Regions from separate parts of the Burkholderia savannae genome, predicted to be linked through region 2. Evidence: riboswitches for the same ligand, from Rfam matches in the RefSeq annotation. Region 2 holds a riboswitch; the other holds the start of a gene.

The links. A riboswitch is a leader RNA that binds a small molecule or an ion and turns the genes downstream of it on or off. The one in region 2 is predicted to bind thiamine pyrophosphate.
Region 1: it holds a riboswitch for thiamine pyrophosphate, as region 2 does, so the genes downstream of both, WS78_RS24225 (DMT family transporter) here and WS78_RS00900 (FAD-dependent oxidoreductase) in region 2, are expected to answer to the same signal.

The regions. Positions count from the first base shown of each region.
Region 1 covers NZ_CP013418.1:727,969-733,740, forward strand. Annotated here, with positions in the region: gene ftsH (ATP-dependent zinc metalloprotease FtsH) at 1-1,400, shown strand, start outside; gene WS78_RS24220 (rhomboid family intramembrane serine protease) at 1,450-2,049, opposite strand; TPP riboswitch at 2,302-2,408, shown strand; gene WS78_RS24225 (DMT family transporter) at 2,498-3,334, shown strand; gene WS78_RS24230 (TauD/TfdA family dioxygenase) at 3,498-4,661, opposite strand; gene WS78_RS24235 (methyltransferase domain-containing protein) at 4,697-5,491, opposite strand.
Region 2 covers NZ_CP013417.1:169,879-175,650, reverse strand. Annotated here, with positions in the region: gene thiE (thiamine phosphate synthase) at 1-115, opposite strand, end outside; gene WS78_RS00910 (thiazole synthase) at 112-927, opposite strand; gene thiS (sulfur carrier protein ThiS) at 980-1,177, opposite strand; gene WS78_RS00900 (FAD-dependent oxidoreductase) at 1,219-2,355, opposite strand; TPP riboswitch at 2,581-2,712, opposite strand; gene WS78_RS00895 (ABC transporter ATP-binding protein/permease) at 2,985-4,751, shown strand; partial or broken gene WS78_RS38115 (SDR family oxidoreductase) at 4,857-4,997, shown strand; gene thpR (RNA 2',3'-cyclic phosphodiesterase) at 5,227-5,772, opposite strand, start outside.

The DNA.
Region 1 (5,772 bases), on a different replicon from region 2:
GCGCGCCCGCGCGCTATCAGCGGCTCGGCGGCAAGATTCCGAAGGGCGTGCTGATCGTCGGCGCGCCCGGCACCGGCAAGACGCTGCTCGCGAAGGCGGTCGCGGGCGAGGCGGGCGTGCCGTTCTTCTCGACGAGCGGCTCGTCGTTCGTCGAGATGTTCGTCGGCGTCGGCGCGGCGCGCGTGCGCGACCTGTTCGAGCAGGCGCAGCAAAAAGCGCCTTGCATCATCTTCATCGACGAGCTCGACGCGCTCGGCAAGGTGCGCGGCGCGGGCATCACGTCGGGCAACGACGAGCGCGAGCAGACGCTCAACCAGCTGCTCGTCGAGATGGACGGCTTCCAGGCGAACTCGGGCGTCATCATCATGGCGGCGACCAATCGTCCGGAGATTCTCGATCCCGCGCTGCTGCGCCCCGGCCGCTTCGATAGGCATATCGCGATCGACCGGCCGGATCTGACCGGGCGGCGGCAGATTCTGTCGGTGCACGTGAAGCACGTGAAGCTCGCGGCGGACGTCGATCTCGGCGAGCTCGCGTCGCGCACGCCGGGCTTCGTCGGCGCGGATCTCGCGAACATCGTCAACGAAGCGGCGCTGCACGCGGCCGAGCTCGACAAGCCGGCGATCGAGATGTCGGATTTCGACGAGGCGATCGACCGGACGATGACGGGCATGGAGCGCAAGAGCCGCGTGATGAGCGAGCAGGAGAAGGTCACGATCGCGCATCACGAGGCCGGGCATGCGCTCATCGCGCAGACCCGCGCGCACAGCGATCCGGTGAAGAAGGTGTCGATCATTCCGCGCGGAATCGCGGCGCTCGGCTACACGCAGCAGGTGCCGACCGAGGATCGCTACGTGCTGCGCAAGAGCGAGCTGCTCGATCGGCTCGACGTGCTGCTCGGCGGGCGCGTCGCCGAGGAGATCGTGTTCGGCGACGTGTCGACGGGCGCGGAAAACGATCTCGAGCGCGCGACCGAAATGGCCCGGCACATGGTGGCCCGATACGGGATGAGCGAGCGGATCGGCCTCGCGACGTTCGGCGACGCCGACAGCCGCGGGCTGCCGCCCGTCGTCTGGCAGCCGGGCGGCGAGCGCTGGAGCGAGAGCACCGCGACGCGGATCGACGACGAGATCCAGCGGCTCCTCGCCGAGGCGCACGATCGCGTGTCGCGGACGCTGAAGGAGCGGCGCGACGCGCTCGAGCGGATCGCACAGTATCTGCTGAAGCACGAAGTCGTCGATCACGAAATGCTCGTGCGGCTCGTGAACGACGAGCCGCTGCTGGACGACTCGGCGGCGGGCGGGGGCGCGGCGAAGCGCGGCCGCGACGATTCCGGCGCGCCGAAGCTGGCGACGCAAGCCGGCCCGGCGAACAAGGCCGATCATTCGGTGCCGCAGTGACGGCGCGGCAGGCCGTGCCGCCCGTCGCGCGACAGAGTGCGGGCCGCGCTCACTCGATCGGCCACTCCCTTTTCGGCCGCGTCCAGAACAGCATCAGCACGAGCGCGCCGAGCATCCCGCCCAGATGCGCGAAATGCGCGATGCCGCTCGCCGCGCCCGCGACGCCGAGCAGCAGCTCGATGCCCGCGTAGCCGAGCGCGAACACCCACGCGGGCATCGGAATCGGCGGAAACAGCAGCACGACGCGGCGCGACGGATACAGCAGCGCGTACCCGGCGAGCACGCCGAACACGCCCGCCGACGCGCCGATCGTCGGCGCGGCGCCCGCCGCCGTGTAGCGCGCGACGACGAGCTGCGTAAGCGCACCGCACACGACGCTCGCGACATAAAGCGTGCCGAAGCGCGCGCGGCCGAGCGAGCGCTCGACGTCGCGGCCGAACATCACGAGCCCGAGCATGTTGAAGAGCAGGTGCGACAGCCCGGCGTGAAGCATGCTGTACGTGACGATTTGCCAGAGATGGAACGCGGGCACGGCGGCGCCCGCACCGTTCCGCGGCGGCCACAGCGCGAACAGCGAGAGCACGCGGTCGGGATCGGCGAGCTCGACGAAGAAGCCGATCAGGTTCAGGACGACGATGGCAAGCGTCATGGCGGCCGCGGGCGAAAGAAGTGGGGGCGTCGGCGTTCATTATGCCGGCATCGCGCGGCCGCAGCCGGCTCGCCGCGCGCTTGGCGACATGCGCGGCATCGGTCGTGCGTCGCGGTCGGCCCTGTTGCTCCATTGCTCCATTGCCACGCCGTCCCGTCGCCCCATTTTCCCGCGTCGACCGACACGCTCGCAGACGGCGAACGAATCAACCCGCGTCGGCTTGTCGGCCACCGGGTTCTTGCCGATAATAGCCCGGCCATCAGGGGGAGCCGGGCGATCGGCTGAGAGGTTCCGCGCAAGGAACGACCCCTAAACCTGATCCGGGTAATGCCGGCGTAGGAATGAGGTCCGCCATGATTTGTCCGCAATCCGCCCGCCGCCGCGCCGCGGCGGGGCTTCCTGCATCTTGCGCGTCTTGCGCGTCCCCCGCTGCGTTCGCCGCGCGCCGATGACGCCGTCCGTCATCGCGCTCGTGCTGTTCGCGGCGATCCTGCACGCGACCTGGAACGCGCTGCTCAGAAGCGGCGCGGATCGTCTGCGGAGCATCACCGTGATGAGCTTCGCGACGACCGCCGCGGCGCTCGTCTGCGCGGCGCTGCTGCCGCTGCCCGCGCGCGCGAGCTGGCCGTACCTGGCGGCGTCCGCCGCGTTGCAGGTCGGCTACAGCGTGTTTCTCGCCTACGCGTATGAAGGCGCGGCGCTCAGCCAGGTCTATCCGGTCGTGCGCGGCGCGGTGCCGCTCCTCGTCACGCTGGGCGGCTACGCGTGGGCGGGCCAGCGTCTCGACGGCGCGCCGCTCGCGGGCGTCGCGCTCGTGTCGGGCGGCATCGCGAGCCTCGCGCTCGGCCGCTCGCGGATTCGTTCGCGCTCGTTCGCCGCGGCGCTCGCGACCGCGCTCTTCATCGGCGGCTACGTGACGGTAGACGGCGTCGGCTCGCGCGTCGCGGGCCATCCGCTCGCGTACGCGGCGTGGATCTTCATCGCGTATGGCGTCGCGATGCCCGCCGTGTTCCTCCTCGTCGGCGGCCGCTTGAACGCCGGCTTCACGCGCGCCGAAACGCTGAAATCCGCGGCGGGCGGGCTGATCTCGCTGATCAGCTACGCGGCGGTCGTCGACGCGCTGTCGCGCGGCCCGGTCGGCCCGATCGCCGCGCTACGCGAGACGAGCATCGTGTTTTCGGTGCTGATCGGCTGGGCGTGGTTGGGCGAGAAGCCGAGCGGACGGCGCTTCGTCGCGTGCGCGGCGGTGGCGGCGGGCGCGGCCTGCCTCACGTATCCCGCTTGATGCATTCAGGCTCGCGCGATGCGAGCCGGCCGGCGACATCCGAGCGAGCCTGCGCGCGCCGGCCGTCTCATGCGCGCGCAGGCGAGCGCGGGGTTCGGCGCTTCGGCGGCCGCGACGGCCATGCGAACAGCGCCGCGCGCGCATCGACGACGCGCCGCCGCGCTCAGCCCTCCGCGCGCCGCGCGGCCGCGGCCGCGGCGATAAACGCCTCGCGCGCCCGCAGCTCGCCTTCCTTGAAATATCCGCCGCGCAGCGTGCGCACGATCCCGGGTGCGCCGAAGTCGCCGCGTCCGTGAAAGATCCGCCGGTTGTCCCAGACGACCATGTCGCCCTGCGTCCATGTGTGCAGATACGATCGCCTCGTCGCGACGAGGCGCGCCTTGAGCGCGTGATACGCGCGGAAGAACGGCATCAGATCGTCGAAGCCGATGCCGTCGAAGAACATCTTCGTCGGGTTGTTGATCAGGCGCTCGACGCAACCGTCCGGCCGCAGCCGGACGATCGGCGTCCGATGCTCGTAGCGCTTGCGCGCGTTCGGATATTCGGCGCGATAGACGACGTTCGTGTGCGCGAGCCGATCGAACATGTCCGGCGACGCGTCGCGCAATTCGGACAGCACCGCCCAGCCGTCGACGAACCGCGTGCAGCCGATTTGCTCGCGCGCGCAGCGCGGATCGACGTCGAGGCCGAACAGGAACTGGTAGTCGGGCGGCGGCGAGCAGTACGGAATGTCGGTGTGCAGCGGCAAGGCCTTCGTGCTGAACGACACGCTGTCGGTCGCGTCGTCCGACTTGATTTCGAGATCGAAGAATTCGCCGAAGTACGACGGATCGAGAAAGCCCGCGAGACGCTCGCGAACCTCGTCGAAAGGCCGCGTCGCGCCGCCGTCCGCCTTCAGCACGACAAGGCCCGACTCGAACAGACGATTCAGCGCGAGCCGCAGCGCGGCGTCGCCTTCCAGCACGTCGGCGAGGCTGAAATGGCTCGACGCCGGCGCGCCGCGCTCGGGCCACGGCGTCCAGGGCGGGCCGGCTTGCGCGTCGGCCGCGGAAATTCCGTCGCGGTAGTCGTCGCGCGCGAGCCGGTCGAGCGCGTACGTGCTCACGTGCGCGTCCTGCCAGACGATCCGCAGCCCGTGCGCGCCGAGCGACACGCGCTCCGGCCGGATGCCGGGCGCAATCGCGCCCGGATCGAAATGGCGCTGCCGGCAGTGGCCGTTGAAGCACTCTGCGCACTCGCAGGCCTGGCGCAGCCACACCCAATGATAGCGGCCCGTTCCGCCGGTTTCCCAGTCGATTTGCAGATGATCGGAATGCGATGTCAGCATGTCGGCTTCTCCTGAATGACCGTCGAACGGGCGGCCTATCGGCGCTGCGCGACGAAGAGCCCTTGCAGCAGGCTCCCTTCATCGACGAAGCGGATCTTGCGCCGCCAGCGCTCGACGATGTGCTCGGCGTCGGGTGCATCGATCGACGGATCGCGCGACGCGACGCGCGCCTCGTAGCGATGCAGATCGTCGGTCAACTGGCGCCGCGCGTCGTCGCTGACGTCGGTCGCGGTGAGGACGTCGAAGCCCGCGTCCTCGACGATCCGCGCGTACTCGTCGATCGTCCTCAGGTCGTAGCCCGACACCGACACATATGCGTCGAACGCGAGCGACGCGCGGCCGCGGCAGAAGTCGGTGATGTACAGGCGGCCTTGCGGCGCGAGGAGCGCGTGGCAGCGCGCGAACAGCGACGCCTTGTCGTGCACGTACATCAGCGCGTCGCGCGAATAGATGATGTCGAAACGCTCGCCGGCAAGCGCGTCGCCGTGAATGTCGCCGTTGACGAAGCGCACGCGCCCGCGCGGATCGAGCGCCGGCTGCCGGGCCGCCGCGAGCTCCGTCATCCGCGGCGCGGTGTCGAGCCCGACGATCGTCACGTCGTAGCGGCTCGCGAGATGGAACGCGGCGCCGCCCAGGCCGGAGCCCACGTCGAGCAGATGCATGCCGGGCTCGATCGGCATCTTGTCGGCAAGCATCGTCCTGAATCCTTCGATGCCGCCGGGGCTTTGAAACCCGTCGCCGTAGATAATTTCGGATCTCAGAATATTGCGCGCGTTTGAATAGCGCTGCGCCTCGTATTGACTGGACAGCCCGTCCGGATGCGTTTGCATAATCGATCACCTTTTTTGTGTTTCAGTTGCGTGACGATGAGAGTTCCATATCGGACGACGATACGGAGTGGTGCGGCGTTACGGATTACCGCAAATGCAGGCTGATTCGAAACCGGATGTGCCGACGGCGTGCGAAAGCGAGGCGATTACCGCGCCGCGCGGCAGTCGGGCGCGGCGCAAACGTATGGCGGGGCGCTTCGTCGATTGATGCGCGGAATCGGCAACGGTTAATAGGTATAGCAACGGCCGGTTTCATTTGTCAATCGACCAGCGCAATAAGT
Region 2 (5,772 bases):
TGCGCGTGCGCATGTCGGGCGACGGCCATACGCCGAGCGTCGCGCGAATCCGCTCGGCGGTCTCGGTGAGCTCGTCGGCGGGCGGCCAGAATGCGTTGGGGAGCGCCGGGCTCATGCGTGGCTCCCGTCCTGGTGCCAGAACGGCATCCCGACGACGGGCGTGCTCGCGTGCGCGGTCTCGCGCGCCTCCATCGCCCCCGCGAGATACGCGGCGCGCCCGGCCTCGACGCCCTGCGCGAACGCGCGCGCCATGATCTCCGGATGCGTCGCCTGCGACACGGCCGTGTTGAGCAGCACGCCGTCGAAGCCCCACTCCATCACCTGGCACGCGTGCGACGGCACGCCGAGCCCCGCGTCGACGATGAGCGGCACATCCGGCAGCCGCTCGCGCAGCACGCGCAGCCCGTACGGATTCACGACGCCCTTGCCGGTGCCGATCGGCGCGCCCCACGGCATCAGCACCTCGCAGCCGGCGTCGAGCAGGCGCCGGCCGATCACGAGATCCTCGGTGCAGTACGGCAGCACCTTGAAGCCTTCCTTGACCAGCAGCGTCGCCGCTTCGATGAGGCCGACGGGGTCCGGCTGCAGCGTGTAGTCGTCGCCGATCAGCTCGAGCTTGATCCAGTCGGTCTCGAACACCTCGCGCGCCATCTGCGCGGTCGTCACTGCCTCGGCCACCGTCTGGCAGCCCGCGGTGTTCGGCAACAGCGGCACGTCGTGGCGCTTGAGCAGATCGAAGAAGCCGGCCTCGGCCGCGCCGGCGTTCATCTGGCGCCGCAGCGCGACCGTCACCATGCCCGGCCGCGCGGCCGCGATCGAATCGGACAGCGACTGCAGCGACGGATAGCGCGACGTGCCGAGCAGCACGCGGCTCGCGAAGGTTTTGCCGTGCAGCGTGAGCGTGTCGGCGGAGGAAAGAGGCGTCATCGGAAGATCCTGTGGGAACGGGGTGCGGAGGCGATGCCGGCGCGCCGGCGCATCAGCCGCCCGCGACCGGATGCACGACGTCGAGCTTGTCGCCCGCGGCGAGCGCGCGCGCCGCGTGCTGCGTGCGCGCGACGAACGCGCCGTTGACCGCGACCGCGAACGGCGGCTGCACGCCGTACGCCGCGAGCGCGTCGGCGACCGTCGCGCCGTCGGGCAGCGAGAGCGTCTGTTGATTGATCTGGATGTCCATGATGGCTGTCGATGTCGGTTGATCGGTTCGTCGGGCCGCGCTCAGGCAGGCGCGTGGTGCGCGGCGCCGTGCTGCAGCAGCGCCGGCCAGCGCGCGTCGCACCGCCACGCGGCGAACGTGTCGGCGTCCCTCACCGTGCGTTCGACGAGCGCCTGCGCGAAGCGCGCCGCCGTATCGGCGACTTCCGGCGCGATCATGAAGCCGTGCCGATACAGGCCGTTGACCGCGAGCGTCGCGCCGCCGTCCCAGACGAGCGCCGGGCGATGGTCCGGCAGCGTCGGCCGGCATTGCGAATTCAGTTCGAGAATGCGCGCCTCGCCGAACGCCGGGTGCACCGAGAACGCGGCGCTCAGCAGCTCGAGCGCGGAGCGCACGCTGACGGGCGACATGTCCTCGCCTTCGATCTCGGTCGCGCCGATCACGTAAAGATCGTTCTCCTTCGGCGCGACATAGAGCGGATAGCGCGGGTGCAGCAGCCGCACGGGGCGCGTGAGGCCGATGCCCGGCGCATGCACGCGCGCGACCTCTCCGCGGATGCCGCGCAGCGTCGGCATCTGCGCCTTCGCGCCGAGCCCGCGGCAGTCGATCGTGATGCGCGCGGCGGGCGCCGCCTGCGGCTCGATCGCCGTATTCCAGTGCGCATCGACGCCGCGCTCCGCAAGGCCCGCGGCGAGCGCGCGCAGCACCTGTCGATTGTCGAGCTGGCCCTCGCGCGGCAGCAGCAGGCCGTGCGCGAAGCGCCCGGCGAGCGCCGGCTCGGCCGCGTCGACCTGCGCGCCCGCGAGCGCGACGAGGCCGCCGTCGAGCAACTCGGCGCTCGCGTTCGCGCGCACGCGACGCTCGAAGAGCGGCGCTTCCGCGCGGTCCGCGTGATGCCAGACGACGAGCGTGCCGTTGCGCTGGAAGAACACGGGTTCGGGCAGCTCCGCGAGCCAGCGCGGCCAGAGATCGAACGACGCGACGCCGAGATCGGTGACGAAGCGCTCGGCGCTCGCCGCTTCGGCGAGCGGCGCGAGCATCGCCGCCGCGACCCACGCGGCGGAGCCCGAGCCTGCCGCGTCGCCGCGCTCGTACAGCGCGACGCGGTGCCCCGCGCCCGCGAGACGCCATGCGATCAGGCGGCCGACGAGGCCGCCGCCCAGCACCGCGAAATCGGGCTCAGACGCACGCAGGTTCATCGCATCCGCCCGTCGTGTTCGTCACATGAAAGCGGCTCGAAGCGGGAGCCGGGAAATCCGCCGCGGCCGACGGCTCGCAGCGAAGCAAAAGAACTGAAGATTGCACGGTCATCGATACCTTCCGTCACGCGCGAAGATGCGCACCCAAAAGGACGAAACCGGCGACTGAGGCCGGCCGGGACTCGCGATGCGCGCGGCTCGCCGAAGCGACGGCGCGGGCATGGCCCGGCGGGATCGGAAACTTCCCGCGCCGGTATTACCCGGATCGGGTGCGAAGGGTCTCTCTCAGCCTCGCCGCGCATCCGGCCACGCCGATTCGGCAGGGCCGAGGCACGCGAAGCACCCCTGTTTCGTCGGCGGTCATTAGACCATAAAAGCGGAAACGGCCGCAAACCTCGCGCTGCGGCAAATTCGCCTGCCGCGCGGCGGCGCTGGCACAATGCCCGCTGGGCACGGCGCGCGAGCGAGCATCGCCGCGGCGCCGAGCCAGTGCCGTTCGCGGCATTAAGCGCCGTTTAAGGCGCGCTCGCCAGAATCCGCGGCACGCACGCCGCGCGCGGCGCCGAACGGACGCGCCGGGCGCGGCCCGGTTGTCCGCCCGGCGTCGCCGGCCTCACATCAGGAAGCTCATGACTCAATCGATGCAAGTCCTCGCCCCCGTCCCGGACGGCCCGACGCAATCCCCGCCTCCCGTATCCACGTGGAGCCTCATCAAGCCCTATTGGGTTTCCGAGGAGTGGAAAGTCGCGTGGGGCCTGCTCGTCACGATCGTCGCGATCAACCTGACGCTCGTGTGGATCAACGTGCGGATCAACTCGTGGAGCGCATCGTTCTACAACGCGCTGCAATCGAAGGACGTGCGCGACTTCCCGAGCCTGCTGATCACGTTCGCCGTGCTCGCGTTCGCGTTCATCATCCTCGCGGTGTACGGCCTCTATCTGCGCCAGATGCTCGGCTTCCGCTGGCGCCAGTGGCTGACGACGCGCTTCCTGCACGAATGGCTCGGCGAGCGCAACTTCTACCGGATCGAGCGCGACCGGCTCGCCGACAACCCCGATCAGCGGATCGCGGACGACCTGCAATCGCTCGCGTCGACGACGCTGTCGCTATCGCTCGATCTGCTGTCGACGGTCGTCACGCTGGTCTCGTTCGCGACGATCCTCTGGTCGATCGCCGGCGCGGCGACGATCTCGCTCGGCGGCCACGCGATCACGATTCCCGGCTACATGGTGTGGGTCGCGATGATCTACGCGATCGCGGGCTCCTACGTGATGCACCGCTTCGGCCATCCGCTCGTGTCGATCAACTACCAGCAGCAGCGCGTCGAGGCGGACTTCCGCTTCAGCCTGATCCGCATCCGCGAGAACGCCGAGCAGATCGCGTTCTACAACGGCGAGCCCGTCGAAACCGCGCACGAGCAGAACCTGTTTCAGCGAATCCGCGAAAACTGGTGGCGCGTGATGCGCTACACGAAGCGCCTCACGTTCGTGCTGAACTTCTATGCGCAGCTCGCGAGCCTCTTTCCGATCGCGGTCGCCGCGCCCCGCTACTTCGCGGGCGCGTTCACGTTCGGCGTGCTGATCCAGATCAGCCGCGCGTTCAGCACCGTCAGCGACTCGTTCTCGTGGTTCATCAACAGTTACGGCACGCTCGCCGAGTGGCGCGCGACCGTCAACCGTCTGCGCGAATTCAAGCGCGTGATGGGCGCGTCGCATCTGAAGGAAGCGATGTCGCCCGCGACCGAGCGCGGCGGCATCAACCTGCACTACGTCGACGCGCCGCAGATCACGACGTCGGGCCTGAAGCTCGCGCTGCCGAACGGCGCCGCGCTCGCGTCGATCGGCGACGTCGCGATCGAGCCCGGCTCGCGCTGGCTCGTGCGCGGGCCGTCCGGCTCCGGCAAGAGCACGCTGATGCGCGCGCTCGCGGGGCTCTGGCCGTTCGGCGACGGCGCGATCGACGCGCCCGTCGACGCGCGGATGATGTTCGTTCCGCAGCAGAGCTATTTGCCGATCGGCACGCTGAAGGCGGCGCTCGCGTATCCGTCGGCCGTCGACACGTTCAGCGACGACGCGTGCCGCGACGCGCTGCGCGCGTGCGGCCTCGGCGACTACGTCGAGCGGCTCGCCGAGACGGGCCACTGGACGCGCATCCTGTCGCCCGGCGAGCAGCAACGCCTCGCGGGCGCGCGCGTGCTGCTGCACAAGCCCGATTACCTGTTCCTCGACGAGGCGACGAGCGCGCTCGACGCCGACAACGAAGCGCGCCTCTACCGGCTCTTCGACGAGCGGCTGCCGAAGGCGGCGATCGTCAGCATCGCGCACCGCGAATCGGTTGCGTCGTTCCACGAGCAGACGCTCGACGTGCGCCGCGACGAAGCGAGAGTCGCCGCGTGAGCGGCGCGCGCGAGCGCGTCGTGCTGATCACGGGCGCGGGCTCGGGGATCGGCGCGGCGCTCGCAGCCAGGCTCGCCGCGCCCGGCGTCGCGATGATGCTGCACGCGCGCGGCGCAGGCGACGCCGCTTGGCCGCATCGCCGAGCCGGACGACGTCGCGGCGCTGATCGCGTTTCTACTCTCCGATGAAGCGCGCCACATCACCGGGCAGGTGATTCACATCGACGGCGGGTTGACGCTCGGCTGAACGTGCCGGCGGATTAACGAAACGGTTCGAACGGCCGCGTTGGCGTTGGCGTTGGCGTTGGCGTTGGCAAGCGCCTAACGCAAACGCATTCGGCTAGGACCTGTTCCCCGGCCGAGTCGAAGCATGACGTCGAACGATGCAAGGACGATGGCCGAGCCGCCGTCGGACAGCATGCTAAGCCCGCGCAGCTACGCAAGCCCGCCTGCGTAGCTGCGTAGACGCGCCGCCGTCACTCCGGCAGCGCCGCCGCCGCGAGCACCCGATGCTCGGCGCCCGCGCGCGTGAGGACGCTCTCGTAGAGCGTGAGCGTTTCGAACCGCAACGCGAGCGGCATGCGGCTCGCACCATCGTTCGCGCCGTCGGGCGCCACGCGATGCGCGTCGCGCGGGAATCGCGCGATCGTCACGTGCGGCTTGAACGCGCGGCTGTCGGGCGGCAAGCCGAGCTCGGCGAGCGCGCCGGCCACGCGCTCGCCGAGCGCGAGCAACCGGGACTGCGGCGCGAGCTCCGCGACGACGAGCCGCGCATGCGCGGTGCTCGGCCAGCAGACGACGCGCTCGACGCCGACGGGCGGCACCGCGTCGACGGCCGCGAGCCCGGCGAGGCGCGCGCCGAGCCGCTCGCTCTTCGTCCGCTCGATCGCGCCGAGGAACGCGATCGTCACGTGCAGCTGATCGCGCGGCGTGCGCCGCGCGCCGGCGGCGACAGGGAACGCCGCGAGCGCGTCGCGCGACGCCGGATCGAGCGTCAGCGCGACGAAGCAGCGCAGCCGGTC